2 regions of the Kineococcus sp. G2 genome follow, and region 1 is predicted to be linked to the other one. Evidence: riboswitches for the same ligand, from Rfam matches in the RefSeq annotation. Region 1 holds a riboswitch; the other holds the start of a gene.
The links. Region 1 has a riboswitch for thiamine pyrophosphate ahead of thiM (hydroxyethylthiazole kinase). Riboswitches for the same ligand answer to the same signal wherever they lie in the genome.
Positions count from the first base shown of each region.

Region 2: it holds a riboswitch for thiamine pyrophosphate, as region 1 does, so the genes downstream of both, V9U69_RS11490 (ECF transporter S component) here and thiM (hydroxyethylthiazole kinase) in region 1, are expected to answer to the same signal.

Region 1 covers NZ_JBBBEM010000013.1:21,124-29,234, reverse strand. Annotated here, with positions in the region: gene V9U69_RS02935 (acetate/propionate family kinase) at 1-341, opposite strand, end outside; gene V9U69_RS02930 (TenA family protein) at 541-1,224, opposite strand; gene thiD (bifunctional hydroxymethylpyrimidine kinase/phosphomethylpyrimidine kinase) at 1,221-2,048, opposite strand; gene thiE (thiamine phosphate synthase) at 2,045-2,701, opposite strand; gene thiM (hydroxyethylthiazole kinase) at 2,698-3,525, opposite strand; TPP riboswitch at 3,518-3,611, opposite strand; gene V9U69_RS02910 (sensor domain-containing diguanylate cyclase) at 3,722-5,692, opposite strand; gene V9U69_RS02905 (response regulator) at 5,984-6,370, shown strand; gene V9U69_RS02900 (hybrid sensor histidine kinase/response regulator) at 6,367-8,111, shown strand, end outside.
Region 2 covers NZ_JBBBEM010000071.1:810-8,920, forward strand. Annotated here, with positions in the region: gene V9U69_RS11485 (ABC transporter ATP-binding protein) at 102-1,676, opposite strand; gene V9U69_RS11490 (ECF transporter S component) at 1,669-2,280, opposite strand; TPP riboswitch at 2,330-2,434, opposite strand; gene V9U69_RS11495 (hypothetical protein) at 2,600-2,740, shown strand; gene V9U69_RS11500 (DUF4235 domain-containing protein) at 2,756-3,049, shown strand; gene V9U69_RS11505 (NAD-dependent epimerase/dehydratase family protein) at 3,077-4,066, opposite strand; gene V9U69_RS11510 (DMT family transporter) at 4,146-4,460, opposite strand; gene V9U69_RS11515 (GntR family transcriptional regulator) at 4,564-5,265, shown strand; gene V9U69_RS11520 (MFS transporter) at 5,375-6,718, shown strand; gene V9U69_RS11525 (SDR family NAD(P)-dependent oxidoreductase) at 6,774-7,550, shown strand; gene V9U69_RS11530 (sugar phosphate isomerase/epimerase family protein) at 7,587-8,111, shown strand, end outside.

The DNA of each region.
Region 1 (8,111 bases):
TCGGCCAGGACGTGGTCGTCGATGCGCACCGAGGTGCGGAACCGCTTGCCGCCCTGGACGACGCGGTGCCCCACGCCCAGCAGCGGCGGCAGGTCCATGTCGAGCAGGCGCTGCAGCACGTGCGCGAGCGCCCCGCGGTGGGTGGTGGCGGCGGGGGTGATGGTGCGCTCGCCGTCGGCGGTCTTGAAGTGCACGACGGCGTCCGGGGTGCCCAGGCGCTCGCCCAGGCAGGACAGCGAGCGTTCACCGGTGACGGGGTCGACGAGGGCCAGCTTCACGGAGGAGCTGCCGCAGTTGACGACGACGACGGAACCGTCACCGCTGGACTTCCCGGTGGACACTGGACGCTCCCCTCACCGCACCGGCGACCCGGGTGGTCACCGGCCCGCTCCCGAGCCTGGCACGGACCGCCGCGGCGCACCCCCCGACGCGGGGCGCCGTGATCGCTCTCACGCCCTCCCCGCCCCGCGGAAACCATCGTTTCCGCCCCTGGGAAGCGCCTCCCGGGGGCGGAAACGATGGTTTCCGCGGGGTCGGGCGTCAGGCGCCCAGGGTCAGCGGCCAGTCCTCGCGGTGCAGCGCCGTCTCCCAGAAGAGGAACTCGTAGCGGGTGGCGGTGGCGAACGCCTCGTGCAGGGGACCGGTGTCGGCCAGGGGTGCGGCCGCCTCGTCCACCAGGCGGCGGGCGGTGGCCACCGAGGCGTGGAACTCCTCCGCGTCGTAGGCGGCGACCCAGCGGGCGTACGGGTGCTCCGCGCCGGCGTCGAGCACGGCCGCCGCCGAGCGGGCCAGGCGGCGCGCGACGTCGGCGTACACCCAGAAGCACGGCAGCACCGCGGCCGCCGCGACCGGGTAGGGCGCCGTCGCCGCCGTCGCCACCAGGTACGACACGTACCCCAGCGTCGTCGGTGAGGCGCTCACCGGTCCCGTCGCGGCGGGCAGCGCCCCGGAGCCGAGCAGGTCGCCGTGCAGGGCGGTCTCGACGACGGCGGCGCCGTGCGCGGACGACGCCCAGAACGCCGCGCTCGCCACGTCCGGCGCCCGGGAGGCCAGCAGCGCCAGCGCCCGCCCGTACCCGGCGAGGTAGACCTCGTCCTGCTCCAGGTAGTGCCGGAACACCGCCGGGTCCAGGGTTCCGTCGCCGAGCTCCCGCAGGAACCGGCACCCGTCGATCGCGGTGCGCAGGTGCGCGGTGCGCACCCACGCCTCGTCGGTGAAGCTCACGTCGTCCTCCGGTGCGTCCGCTGGGCGAAGGAGTGGTCGAGGGGCGCGGCGCCGGAACCGACGCGCAGGTCGCCGGCGGCCGCGAGGGCGCCCTGCAGGTAGTCGCGCGCCTCCTCCACGGCGGGCAGCCAGCTCACCGGCACCCCGTCGCCGCGCGCGGCGACGGCGGCGATCGCGGACGAGAGGGTGCAGCCGGTGCCGTGGGCGGAACCGGTCCCCAGGCGGGGGCGGGTGATGCGGTGGGTGCCGCCGGGTTCGGCGAGCACGTCCACGCTCTCCGGCCCGCCCAGGTGCCCGCCCTTGAGCAGCACCGCGGTGCCGGTGCGCCGCAGCAGCTCCTCGGCCTGCGCGACGACCTCGCCGGCGTCGCGCGCGGGCTCGGCCCCCAGCAGCACCGCGGCCTCGGGGACGTTGGGCGTCACCAGGTCCGCCACCGGCACGAGCTCGTCGCGCACGGCGGCGACGGCGGAGGCGTCCAGCAGCCGGTCGCCGCTGGTGGCGACCATGACGGGGTCCACCACGAGCGGGGCCGGGTGGGCGCCCAGGACCTGCGCGACCACGCGCGTGACAGCGGTGTCGGCGAGCATCCCCGTCTTGACCGCGTGCACGGCGACGTCGTCCAGCAGCACCTGCAGCTGCTCGCGCACGAACTCCGCGGGCACCACGTGCACGCCGGCCACGCCGCGGGTGCTCTGCGCGGTGAGCGCGGTCAGGACGGCGGTGCCGTACGCGCCGAGGGCGGCGAACGTCTTCAGGTCCGCCTGGATCCCCGCCCCGCCGCTGGGGTCGCTGCCGGCGACGGTGAGGGCGACGCGGGCGCTCACCGGGTCACCTGCGCACGCCCGTCCCAGCGCGCCCGCAGTTCCGCCGCCGCCGCGCGCGGGTCGGGCGCCGCGCACACCGCGGACACGACGCAGAACCCGGCGATCCCGGTGCCGCGCAGCTCGTGGAGGTTCCGGGCGTCGATCCCGCCGATCGCCACGCACGGGGTTCCCGCGGCGGCCTCGACGACGGCGCGCACCCCCTCCGGCCCCAGGGGCGCGGCCGCGTCGGTCTTGGTGGCGGTGGCGTGCACGGGGCCGACGCCGAGGTGGTCGACCACCCCGGCGGGAACCGCGCGCACCTCCTCGACGGTGGAGACGGACAACCCCACGAGCAGGTCGGGGCCGACGAGGCGGCGCACGTCCTCGGCCGGCAGGTCGGACTGCCCCAGGTGCACGCCGTCCGCGCCGGCGATCAGCGCGACGTCCACGGCGTCGTCGACCAGCACCGCGACGCCGGTGCCGCGCAGCGCTTCCCGCACCGACCGCACGAGGGCGAGCAGTTCCCGGTCGCTCGCGTCCTTGCCGCGCACCTGCACGGCGGTGACGCCGCCGGCGACGGCCTCGCGCACCACCGCGGGAACCCCCCGCGCGCCGCACTGCGCGGTGTCGGTGACCAGGTACAGGGTCGGGTCGAAACCCCGGCGCGCCCTCACACCAGCCTCCCGGAGTCCTCCAGGTCCGCGCGCAGCGCGGCGGCGTCCACGGCGTCCAGCTCGTCGATCCACGCGATCGCGAAACCCCCCGGCCCGCTGCTGCGGGCGGCGGCGCGCTCGGCGGCGACCGCGACGTGCGCGTGCGCGGTGACGGCGGCCAGCAGCGGGTCGTCCGTCACGGCCGCGCAGGCGGCCAGGAGGGCGCCGAGCGAGCAGCCGGCGCCGGTGGTGCGGGTCAGCAGCGGCGAACCGCCGCGCACCCGCACGACGCGCTCGCCGTGGACGAGGACGTCGACGGCGCCGGAGACGGCGACGACGCCACCGGTGCGCCCCGACAGCGCACGGGCGGCGGCGAGGGCGTCCTCGGCGTCGGAGGTGGAGTCGACCCCGCGCCCGCCGGCACCGGAACCGGCCAGGCCCATGACCTCGGAGGCGTTGCCGCGCACAGCGACCGGGCGGTGCTGGAGCAGATCGCGGGCGACGGCGGTGCGGAAGGCCAGCGCACCGACGGCGACGGGGTCCAGGACCCACGGCGTGCCGGTCTCGTGCGCCGCGCCCGCCGCCAGCGCCATGGCGCGGGCCCGCTCCTCGTCGAGGGTTCCGACGTTCACGAGCACCGCGGAGGCGGCGCGGGCGAACTCGGCGGCCTCGCGGGGGTTGTCGACCATCGCGGGGGCGGCCCCCGCGGCGAGCAGGGCGTTGGCGGTGATGGTGGTGACCACCGAGTTCGTCAGGCACTGCACGAGCGGGTGCTCGCGGGCCAGGGCGTCGCGGACGTCCGCGACCTGCTGTGCGCCGAGGCGCGCGGGGTTTGCGGCTCCCACGCCGTGACATCCCTTCGTCAGCACTACCTGCGTCAGGTTCGACGGGTGTGATCTCAGCCCCTCGCGGGGCACCCCGTGTCACGGGTGAACCTAGCACCGCCGCGGAACCCCACCCGCCCCCCTCGGTGATCAAGGAAGTTGCCACTTCCTTGATCACCGAGGGGGCGGGGGTTCGGGGGCGGGGCGGAGGTTCGGGTCAAGGGGTGGGGACGGCGGGGGCCGGGTCGCTGACGACGGTGGTGTTCCGCCCGGACCGCTTGCCCTCGTACAGGGCCAGGTCCGCCAGGGCGATCACCTCGGCGGCGCTCAGGCCCGGTCGCCACTGGGCCACGCCCACGGTGCACGTCTGCCCGCGCGGCACGGCGGCGCGGATGCGGTCGGCGACCGCGCGGGCCCCGGCGGCGCTGCACCCGGGCAGGGCCAGGACGAACTCCTCCCCGCCCCAGCGGGCCAGGGTGTCCACCTCGCGCAGGCACCCGCTCGCGGCGGTGGCGAACTCCTGCAGCAGGTCGTCGCCGGCCAGGTGGCCCTGCGTGTCGTTGTAGCGCTTGAAGTGGTCCAGGTCGAGCAGGCAGAACGACAGCGGCAGGCCGGTGCGGGCGGCGCGGGCGATCTCCTTGCCGGTGGCCTCGTCCCAGCGGCGGCGGTTGGCCAGCCCGGTGAGCGGGTCGCGCTCGGCGGCCAGGGCCAGCTGGGTCAGCAGGTCGGCGCGCTCCATGCCGTGCGCGGCCTCCTGGGCCAGGGTGGCCATGACGACGCGCACCCGCGCGGGCAGCTCCTGCACCCGGGTGCGCCAGACGCTGGCGAGCAGGCCGGCGGTCTGCCCGTCGGCGGTGGTGATCGGCTGGTAGGCGACCGAGACGGCGCCCAGCGCGTCGCGCAGCCGCGCCGAGGCGCCGGTGCACCCGGAGAGGTCGCTGACGAACAGGGGCTCACCGCGCCGGAACGCGTCGGCGAGGACGGTGGGTTCGCCGATCGCGACGGTCACCGGGACCATCCCCTCGCCCCAGACCGCCCGGCTGACCAGGTCGCCGCGACCGTCGGGCTCGGCGAGGTACACCCCGTCGGCGCCGGTGATGCGGGCCGTGGCCTCGCACAGCGCCTCGCGGGTGTCCGCGGCGGCGTTGAGGGAGCGCAGCGCACCGGCGAGCAGCTCGGCGGTCTCGGCCTGCTGCTGCGCGTCGGCGGCCTGCCGGCGCACCTCCGCCAGGAGCGCGTCGCGCTCGTCGCGGCCGAGGGCGAGCACGAGGCCGATGACGGCGGCCACGGCGGCGTGCCCCTGCACGAGCAGGGCCCGCGCGGTCTGGTCGGCGACCGCGGCGAACGGCCCGTGCCCGTGCAGGGTGAAGACGACGGCGCAGGCGCCGGTGAACAGGCAGTGCAGCACGACGGTGCGGCTGGAGAACCGCAGCGCCACCCAGACGGTGAGCACCGGCAGCAGGAACGTCACGGGCAGGCTGCCCAGCAGCGCGAACTGCGCGGTGTAGGCGACCGCGGAGACCGCGAAGGCGAGGACCGCCTCGGCGGTGCGCGGTCGGCGCCCGGCGGCGCAGCCGGGTCCGTCGTCGTCCGGTGCGCCGCGGCGGCGGGTGCTCGCCGTCACCAGCCGCAGCCCGGCGCAGCCGACCAGCAGCACCGCCAGGCCGTTGCGCGCCACCCAGGTGAGCAGGTCGACCCACCCGGTGCGGTCGGTCCCCCAGGCGGCGGCGGAGGCGGCGAGGACACCGCCTGCGGTGACGGCGATGCCGCACGCGGCGAGCAGGCGGACCAGCTGCGGCACCCCGCGCAGCGGCCGCCCGGGCCCGGCGCCGGGGCACCAGCGGTGCAGCAGCGCCGTGAACAGGAGGGTCTGCACGAGGGTGGCCACGGTGGCGGCGACGGCCAGCAGGGGGGCCGCGGCGGTCGCCAGGTGCACCAGGACGCCGGCCACCAGGAGCAGGGCGGCGTCGAGCGCGCGCCCGCGGGCGCTGCGCGGGGCGTTGAACCAGACGGCGGCGACCCCGGCGCAGGGCGAGACGAGCGCCAGCGCGGCGCCCTCGGGGACCGTGTGGCGGCCGGCCACCATCGTGGCGGCGAACAGCGCAGCGAACAGGACGCTGGTGCGGGTGGGGTGGGCGCGCGCGCGGGGCGCGGCGGCAGCGGGTGCCGGGGCGTCGTGGTGGTGCACGTCCTCCGCTCTCCCGTCTGTCGATCGGCGGAGCGCGACCGGGGCTCACTGCCGAACCGCGCCGTGGTGGTCATCGGCACCGGGGCGGCCGCCTTGAGCCCGGAGCGGTCACGGTGCGTGACCTGACGCCCGTGCGGTGGTGCCGCCGGACGGGCGGTCGCTTCACCTCAGCGCCACCGCTGCCGATGACCGGTGGGTCAGGTGCACCCGGCCGCTGCGGCGCGGGTGCGCAGGGCCGGTGCGGCGGCGAGGGCCGCGCACCGCCGAACCCCTCAGGGAGGACCCCGGATCATGGCCAAGGTGCTGGTCGTCGAGGACGACGCGGACATCCGCACCCTTCTCGACCTGCGGCTGCGCGCCGCCGGGCACCGGGTGATCGGTGCCGACTCGGCCGCGTCCGCCCTGGCGGTCATGGCCGAGCGCGGCGCTCCCGACGTGCTGGTCACCGACGTGACGCTGCCGGGCACCACGGGCCTGGAGCTGGTGCGCGGGCTGCGCGAGGACGAGCGCTACGCGCGCCTGCCGGTGGTCTTCCTCAGCGGCCGCGTGCAGCCGGCGGACATCGAGGCCGGTCGCGCCCTGGGCGGGACGTACCTGACGAAGCCGGTCGTCCTGACCGCCCTGTGCACCGCGATCGAGCAGTCCCTCGCCACCGCAGACGCCGGCGCGAGCTGGTGATCGCGGCGCCCGGGGTGCGGCGCTCCCCCTGGTCCATCGCGCGGATGCTGACCGCGGGCCTGCTGGTGGTGGTCACCACCCTGCTGGTGATCGGCGGCAGCTCGTACGCCCGCATCGGCACGCTCGTGGCCGAGCGCGCGCAGGTGGAGGCCACGTACGGCGTGCTGGACGACATCGGCCGGCTGCGCGTGCTGCTGCGCGACGCCGAGCGGGGGCAGCGCGGGTATGTCATCACCGGCCGCGAGTACTACCTGCAGCCCTACTCCGAGGCCCTCACCGGCCTCGACGGCGTGCTCGACGGCATCGTGCGCGAGACGGGGACCAGCGCCGCCGGTGCGGTGGCGGGCGCGGACCTGCGCGCGGCGGTCGACGCGAAGCTGGCGGAGATGCGCACCACGATCGGCCTGCGCCGCGAGCGCGGGTTCGAGGCCGCGCAGGCGGTGGTGGCCACCGACGCCGGGCGCGAGCAGATGCAGCGCACCACCGCGGCCCTGGACGTGCTGGAGGAGGAGCAGCGGGCGCTGCTGGCCGAGCAGCAGGCGAGCGCCGCCGCCAGCGCGGCCCGCACCCGTCTGCTCGTCGCCGTCGGCACCGCCGCCGCCGTGCTGCTGCTGGCCGCCGGCGCGGCGTGGGTGACCCGCCGCGTGGTGCGGCCCGTGCAGCGCGTCGCCGCGGCCGCGCAGCAGCTCGCGGCCGGGGAGATCACCGAGCCGGCGCACGTCAGCGGCCCGGCCGAGGTCGTCGCAGTGGGCGAGGCCGTGAACACCGCCGTGGAGGCGCTGGTGACCGCCCGGGACAAGGCCGTGGCGGCCGACCGCGCGAAGTCGGCGTTCCTGGCGACCATGAGCCACGAGGTCCGCACCCCGATGAACGCCGTGATCGGCATGACGGACCTGCTGCTGGACACGCCCCTGGACGCGGCGCAGCGGGAGCTGGCGGAGACGGTGCGCGACAGCGGCGAGGCGCTGCTCGTCGTCATCGACGAGGTGCTGGACTTCTCCCAGCTGCAGGCGGGCACGCTGCGCCTGCTGGACGAGCCGTTCGACGTGCGCGCGGGTGCGGAGTCCGCCGCCGCGGTCGTGCGCCACGAGGCCGGCGGCAAGGGTCTGGAGCTCGTCGTGGACGTCTCCGCTGACGTCCCGGCGGCGGTGCGCGGCGATGCCGCGCGCCTGCACCAGGTGCTGGTGCACCTGCTGCGCAACGCGGTGGGGTTCACCTCCCGCGGCGAGGTCGCCCTGACCGTGGCGCCGGAGGGCCCGGGCTCCCCCGGCGGGGCTGCACTGCTGCGGTTCTCGGTGCGGGACACCGGGATCGGCATCCCCGCGGACCGGGTGGCGTCCCTGTTCCGCTCCTTCGCGCCCATGGACCCGTACGCGGTGCGCGAGCACGGCGGCGTGGGCCTGGGCCTGGCGATCTGCTCGGGCCTGGCCGCCGCGATGGGCGGGACCCTGACGGTGGACAGCACCCCCGGCATCGGCTCGACGTTCACGCTGCGGGTGCCGCTGAGCGAGGCCGGGGCGCTCGCGGCGGCCGCGCCGCGGCCTGCCGCCGACCTCGCCGGCCGCGACGTGCTCGTCGTCGACGACAACGCCACGAACCGCCGCGTGCTGCAGCTGCAGCTGCAGGGCTGGGGCGCGGTCTGCACCGGCACGGCGTCCGCGGGCGAAGCGCTGGCCCTGGTGGCCGCGGGGCGCGCCTTCGACGCCGCGCTGGTGGACATGCACATGCCGGACACGGACGG
Region 2 (8,111 bases), on a different contig from region 1:
CACAGGCGTGCCCACAGGGTTGTCCCCAGGGATGTGCACACCGCTGTGGACAGAGCCGTGGACAACCCCGCGGGCGGCGGTGGAGGACCGCGGTGCGGCGCTCACGACGCCCTCCCCACGACCCCGGCCCCCGCGGGGGCGTGCGCAGCCGGCCCGGCACCCCGGTGGCCGCCGACCCGGCGCCCGGCCTCCAGGCGCACCGCGGCCGTCCCGGCGGGGTCCACCGCACCGAGCAACCGCTCGTCGTGGCTGCTGACGACGACCGCGGCCCCGTCGCGGGCCGCCGCGCGCAGCAGGCCCACCACCACCGACCACGTGCGCCGGTCCTGACCCACCGTCGGCTCGTCCGCCAGCAGCACCGCCGGGCCGGCCGCCAGCGCACCCGCCAGCGCCAGGCGGCGCTGCTCCCCGCCGGAGAGCCGGAACGGGTCCACGTCCGCGCGGTGCGCCAGGCCCAGCAGCTCCACCAGGGCGTCCGCCCGCTCGGCCCCCAGCCCCAGCGCCGCCACCGTCGCGGCGGCCTCCGCGCGCACCGAGGGGCGCACGAACGCGTGCTCCGGCGTCTGCGGCACCCAGCCGGCGCGCGCCGCCAGCTCCCGCGAGCGCCACCGCCACGGCTGCGGGCGCAGCCCGGCGGCCAGCGCGTCCGCGGCACGCAGGTCCCCGGCGCAGGGGCGGGTCAGCCCGGCGAGCACCCCCAGCAGGGACGACTTCCCCGAGCCGCTGGCACCCGCCAGCGGTGTCACCCGCCCCGCCGGCACCGCCACGTCCACGCCGGTCAGGACGGTCGCGGGCGCGCCGGGCCGCAGCCCGCGCCGGCGGCGCACCAGGCCCAGGCCCTCACCCACCAGGGCGTTGCCGGCCACCCGCAGCCGGGGGGCCAGCAGGCCCTCCGGCACGTCGGCCGGGGCGGGGTCCGGGGCGCCCGGCAGCCACAGCTCGCCGTCACCCGCTCCGCCGCCCGGCCCCGCGGCGAGCACGCGACCCGGCGGTCCGTCGGCCGCGGGGCGGCCGTCGCCGCCCAGCAGCACCACCCGGTCCACGTGCGGGGCCCACCCGGCCAGGTCGTGGTCGACGACGACGAGGGTGCGGCCGGCGGCCGCCTCGAGCACCGCGGCGCGCACGGCGTCCGCGGTGGGGGCGTCGAGCATCGACGTCGGCTCGTCCAGCAGCAGCACCCCGGGCGCCAGCGCCAGCACCCCGGCCAGCGCCAGGCGCTGGCGCTCCCCGCCGGAGAGGGTCACCACCTCGCGCTCGCGGCCGGCGGTGAAGCGGGCCGCGGCGTGGGCACGGGCCACGCGCCGCCACACCTCCTCGCGGGGCAGGGCGAGGTTCTCCGGCCCGAACGCGGTGTCGCGCCCGGCGGTGGCGGCCACGACCGCGTCCTGCGGGTCCTGCAGCAGCAGCCCCACCGTCCCGGGGCGAGGGCTCCCGCCGCCGACGAGGACCTCGCCGGAGGTGGTCGGCTCACCGCCGGGGCCCTCCTCCAGCACGCCGGCGAGGGCGCGCAGCAGGGTGGACTTGCCCGAGCCGCTGGGACCGGCGAGCAGCACCCGCTGCCCGGCGGGCACGTCGAGGTCCACCCCGGACAGCACGGGCCGGGCCGCACCCGGCGGGGTGACGCTCAGGCCCCGCACCCGCAGCGCGACGGGGGCGCCGGGAGCGGGGTCAGCCACGGACGCGGTGCTCGTGGCCCGCGGCGAAGGCCGACAGGGCCCCGGCGCGCGCGAGCGCCCGCACCAGGGCCCAGCCGCCGAGGCCGGCGATCAGCGCGCCGGAGACGGCGAAGAGGCCGAGGTAGAGGAGCTTCCAGTCGAAGCCCCACGCCGGCCAGTAGGCGGACCACTCGTAGACGGACTCCAGCGACGCCGCCAGCACGCCGCCGAGGACGGCGACGCCCAGGGTCCAGCGCTGCCAGAGGAACAGGGCGACGGCGATCTCCACGCCGAGGCCCTGGATCCCGCCCGAGACGAGCACGCCGGCGCTCCACCGGGTGCCGAGCAGCGCCTCGACGCTGGCGGCGACGAGCTCGGCGAGCAGCGCCGCGCCCGGCCGGCGCACGACGAGGGCGCCGACGACGGCGGGCAGCAGCCACACGCCGCTGACGAGACCGGCGACCGGCGGGAAGAGGGCGAACAGCGGGTCGAGGGCGCTGTAGGCGAAGTGCCAGCCCCAGAAGACGACGCCGAACGCGACGCCGAGGACGGCGACGGTGACGAGGTCGACGGTGCGCCAGCGGCCGGCGGGCCGGCGGGTGCGCGTCTTGACGGTGGTGCTCACGGTGACCTCCCGGGTGCAGGAGGGGGACCCGCGGCACCCGTGGCCGCGGGTCGAGGAAGGCCCGACTCCCTACGCCGGTGCTAACCGGGTCAGGTTCGAGGGTCTGCGGCTGCCCGCACTCTCAGCGCCCCACGGCGCTCCCCTGTCGTTCGGTCCCGAGCCTACCGCTCCGCGTCACCCCCGTCCCTCCCCCGACCACCCCGCGGTGATCAAGGAAGTTGCCACTTCCTTGATCGTGGCGATCATGCACGTTGCACCTTCCTTGATCACCGCGGGGGCGGGGAGGGGGGAGCACGGGGACGTCGGGGAGGATGGGCGCGTGCTGCGACACCTGCGTGGACCGGACGGCGGCCCCTCGAGGGGGACGCGCCTGGTGACCGTCGTGGTCGTGGTGGCGCTGCTGGGCGCCGCCGCCACGGCCCTGCTGCCGGTCCTGGGCTGGCTCCTGGACCTGCTCTAGGGCAGGGTGCGCGGCATGAGTCCCATCGTCTGGAAGCTCGTCGGCCCCGGTGCCGCCGTCGCGGCGGGTGCCGTCGCCAACCGCCTCACGAAGAGGATCTGGGTCACCGTCACGAAGACGCAGCCCCCGGCCAACCCGGAGGACCCGGACGTGGCGTGGAAGGAGGCGGTGGCCTGGGCGCTGGCATCCGGCGCCATCATCGGCCTGAGCCGGCTGCTGGTGGAGCGCCAGGCGGCGGTGCTGTACCGCAAGGCGACGGGCGAGCAGCCCCCCGGCCTGGAGGGCGGGCGGCAGGCCGCCACCTCCTGACCCGGGGCGGCGCCCGCCGCGCCCGCCTCAGCCCCAGCGCGCGGCGAGGCGGTCGTGGCGGGCCTCGGCCTCCGGGTCGGTGCGGCGCAGCTCCGGGTGCGCGTCGTGGTGCGCCACGGCCTCGCGGGCGCCGGCGGCGAAGCTCGTGGTCGCCGCGAAACCCGGCACGAGCCGCTTGAGCTTGGTGTTGTCGAAGATCACCGAGTGGGCCTTGTCGCCCAGCAGGCTCGGCCCGCGCGAGGGGTCGTCGCGGGCGATGGCGTCGGAGGGCACGTGCACGAGCACGGGGTCCTCCACCCCGGCGGCGCGCGCCACGGTGCGGTGGACCGCGTCCCAGGTGAGCACCTCGTCGGAGGTGATGTGCACCGCGTCGCCGGTGATCGCCGGCTCCCCCAGCAGCGGCACGAACCCCTTCGCGAAGTCGGTGTGGTGGGTGAGCACCCACAGGGAGGTGCCGTCGCCGTGCACGACGACGGGCGCGCCGCGGCGCATGCGCTCCACGGCGGTCCAGCCGCCGTCCAGGGGCAGCGAGGTGCGGTCGTAGGTGTGGCTGGGCCGCACCACCACGGCGGGGAACCCCTCGTCGCGGTGGGCGCGCGTCAGCAGCTCCTCGCAGGCGATCTTGTCGCGGGAGTACTGCCAGAAGGGGTTCACCAGCGGCGTGGACTCGGTGATCGGCAGGTGCCCGACGGGCTTGGAGTAGGCCGAGGCGCTGGAGATGAACACGTACTGCCCCACCCGGCCGCGGAACGTCTCGACGTCGGCGGCGACGTGCTCGGGCGTGAACGCCAGGAAGTCCACGACGACGTCGAACTCGCGGCCGCGCACGGCTTCCCGGACGCCGGCGACGTCGCGCACGTCGGCCGTCAGCTGCCGCACGCCCGGCGGCAGGGGTCGCTTCGCGGCGGTGCCGCCGCGGTTGAGGACCGTCAGGTCCACCCCGCGCTCCACGGCCAGCGCCGCGCACGCGGAGCTGATGATCCCCGTGCCTCCCAGGAACAGCACCTTCAGCGCCACGTGCGCACTCCCGTCGTCGACCCCGTCGTCGTGCCCGCCGGTGCGGACCGGTGGTGGGGCGAGACTAGGGCCGCGGGGCTCAGTGCACGAGCTTGAGCCCGATGACGCAGCCGACGATCCCGGCGAGGAACAGCACCTTGAGCACGGAGAACGCCTCCGCGCCGGTGAGCATCGCGTAGGCCACGGTCAGGACGGCGCCGATGCCGACCCACACCGCGTAGGAGGTGCCCACGGGCAGCTCGCGCATCGCGTACGCCAGCCCGGCCATGCTCGCGACGACGGACACGGCGAACACGACGGTGGGCCAGAGCTTCGTGAAGCCCTGCGAGCGGTCCAGGGCGGTGGCCCACACCGCCTCCAGGGCTCCGGAGAGCACGAGGACGGTCCAGTGCACGGGGAACCTCCTGGAGAACGCGGGGACGGGGCTCCACGTCTACCGGACCCGGGGGTCGCGCCGGGCGGCCGGGGTGCCGCGCGGGCCCGGATACCCTGAGCCGGTGACCCCCGGAGCCGAGTCCCCGCTGCGCGCGCTGGGGTCCATCGAGATGCAGACGCGCCGCGAGCTCATCCACGCCCGGCTGCGCGAGGCGATCAGCTCGGGCGAGCTGGCCCCGGGCACGCACCTGGCGGAGGTGGAGCTCAGCGAGGCGCTGGGCGTCAGCCGCGGAACCCTGCGCGAGGCGCTGCGCCAGCTGCAGCAGGAGGGGCTGCTCACGGCGGACGCCCGCGGCCGGCTGTCGGTGCGGGTGGTCTCCGAGCGCGAGGTGGAGGAGATCTTCGCGGTGCGGCACGCGCTGGAGAGCCTGGCGCTGGAGCTGATCTGCGCGCGCGCGGACCGCGCGGCGGCGGTGGCGCGGGTGCGCCAGGAGCTGGAGACGCTGCGGGACGCGGAGGGCGACTTCACGGCCCAGCTCGACGCGGACCTGGCGTTCCACGAGCGCCTCTGCGAGCTGAGCGGGAACACCACGCTGCTGCACAGCTGGCGCGCGGTCAGCGGCCTGGCCCGCGCCGCCATCACGGCGGCCGGTTCGGAGACGGCGGTGCTCAACATGGCCTACGAGCGCCACGCGCCGATCGCCGACCTGCTCGAGGCGGGGGACGCCGCCGGTGGCCGGGAGTTCCTGCGCACCCACATGCGGGACGCGGCGACGCGGATCGAGCGGCGGATGCGCGAGCACGCCGAGCCCGCCGCCGGCTGAGCCGGGCGGCTTGACAGACACGCACCATGACGTGTCATCTTTACACCGTCCTACTGTCAACAGTAGGAGCGACGACAGTCCAATGCCGGACGGTCCCCCGTCGAAGGAGATGGCAGTGACGACAGCGAACGGTCGGGTCCTCGGGACCGAGCACAAGAAGCGGGTGGCCGTCGGCAGCGCCGTGGGCACCACGGTCGAGAACTACGACTTCATCGGGTACGGCACCGCCGCGGCGCTGTACTTCGACGAGGCGTTCTTCCCGGAGAGCGACCCCACGACGGCGCTCCTGCTGTCCTTCGGCACGCTGGGCGTCGGGTTCGCCGCCCGCCCCCTGGGCGGCATCGTCGGCGGGTACCTCGGCGACAAGATCGGCCGCCGGCCGGTGCTCATCACCTCGCTGCTCATCATGGGCGTGTCCACGGTCCTCATCGGCGCGCTGCCCACCTACGCCAGCGTGGGGGTCCTCGCCCCGATCCTGCTCGTCACCGTCCGGGTCATCCAGGGCCTGGCGTTCGGCGCCGAGTGGGGCGGCGCGATCCTCATGACGTACGAGCACGCCCCGTGGAAGAGGAAGGGCGCCTACACGGCCGTCCCGCAGGCCGGGTTCCCCCTGGGCCTGCTGCTCGCCAACCTCGCCTTCCTCGCCAGCGCGAGCCTGCCGGGCGACTGGGCCTGGCGCGTGCCGTTCCTGCTCAGCTCGGTCCTCATCGGCGCGGGCATGTACATCCGCCTGAAGGTCGAGGAGTCCCCGGACTTCGAGGACGCCAAGGAGCAGGGCGAGCTGGTGAAGAACCCGCTCGCCCAGGTGGTCCGCCAGGACTGGCGCAACCTGCTGCGCGCCTTCGGCCTGCGCATCGCCGAGACCGCCGGCTACGCGGTCTCCATCTCCTACGTCACCTCCTACGTGCACGACCAGGGTCTGGCCGAGCGCCCCGACACCATCCTGGCGATCGTCATCGCGGCGCTGATCGGTTTCCCCGCCACGCTGCTGTGGGGCCGCCTCACCGACCGCATCGGCCGCAAGCCCGTCTACGCGTTCGGCACCACGCTGATGCTCATCTTCGGCATCCCGATGTTCCTCATGCTCAACACCGGGAACCTCGGGCTCATCATCGCCGTCTTCCTCATCGCCTTCGCGATCTGCCAGAACTCGCTGGCCGGCACGCAGGGCGCGTGGTTCTCCGAGCTGTTCTCCACCGCCACCCGCTCCTCGGGCGCCTCGCTGGCCTACCAGCTCGCGGCCGTGGTGTCCGGCTTCACCGCCTTCGCCGCCGTGGCGGCCTACGAGGCGTTCGGCTGGATGGGCCCCGCGGTCCTGTTCATCGCCTTCGGCCTCATCGGTCTCGTCGCCACGCTGCTGACGCCGGAGACCAACGGCGCCGCCCGCCGCGCCGAGGTCGAGCGCGCCACCGCCGCCGCCACCGCGAACACCACCACGCCCGCCGCGGTGTGACGGTCGTTCCGCCTCCGCACCGCCCCGAGACCCCACCACCGACTGAGGACCCGACATGAGCTACCAGACCGGGATCGGCCAGCGCACCGCCGTCGTGACGGGCGCCGCCTCCCCCCGCGGCATCGGTTTCGCCACCGCCCGCAGGTTCGCCGCCGAGGGGTGGGCCGTGGCCCTCCTCGACATCGACGGCCCCGGCGCCGAGGCCGCCGCGGACAAGATCGCCAGCGAGTTCGGCACGCCGGTGCTGGGGCTGGCCGCGGACGTGACCGACCAGGAGTCGCTGGCCCGCTGCGTCGAGGCGCTCGCCGCCTCCGGCCTGCCGCCCGCGGGCGCCCTGGCCAACATCGCCGGTGTCGCCTCCCCCACCCCCTTCCTGGAGGTGGACATGAAGGAGTGGAACCGCGTGGTGGGCATCAACCTCACCGGCACCTTCCTCGCCTGCCAGGCCTTCCTGCCGCAGATGATCGAGAACGGCTACGGCCGGATCGTGAACATGTCGTCGGTGTCCGCGCAGCAGGGCGGCGGCGTGTTCTCCAAGACGCCGTACTCCGCGGCGAAGGCCGGCGTGCTCGGCCTGACGCGCTCCCTGGCCCGCGAGATGGCCCCGCACGGCATCACCGTCAACGCCCTCAGCCCGGGCGTGGTGGACACCGACATCCGCGCCGGCGCGACCGACGAGGAGAACGAGGCCCGCCTGGCGGCCGCGGTGCCGCTGGGACGGCAGGGCACGCCGGACGACCTGGCCGCCCTGATCGTGTTCCTGTCCAGCGAGGACTCCTCGTACATCACCGGGACCACCCAGAACATCAACGGCGGTTCGTACATCGCCTGAGCGTCCGCCCCCCGGACGGTCTCGGAAGGAGCACCCGTGAGCGCAGCACTCCCGGCGACGGCACGACGCGTCGGCATCTCCACCATCAGCTTCCGGTTCCGGCCGCTTCAGGAGGCGCTGAGCCTCATCGAGCGGATCGGCGCCGTGGAGGTGGACCTGGGCGCCATCCCCGCCGTGACGGACCACGTGCCGGTGCCCTTCACCGGGAACCCGCAGCAGTACGTGGCCGCGCTCGCGGCGCACGGGCTGACCGCGGGCGCCGTGAACTCCGACGTCGGCCCGCTCAACGACCCGGCGCTGGACGAGGAGGCGCTCGCCGCGACGGTCCGCCCGCTCGTCGAGCTGGCCGCGGCGACCGGCGCGGCGCTCGTCGTGCCGTGCGGGGGGCCGTCGTGGGAGGCGCACGTCGACGACGAGGCGGACCTGACCCGCTGCGTGGAGAACCTGCGCGCGATCTCCCGGCTGTGCGGGGAGCGGGACGTGCGCCTGCTGGTGGAGGTGCTGCACCACCGCCGCTGGGTCCACGACGTGGTGCGCGCCGACCGCGTCCTGGACGCGCTG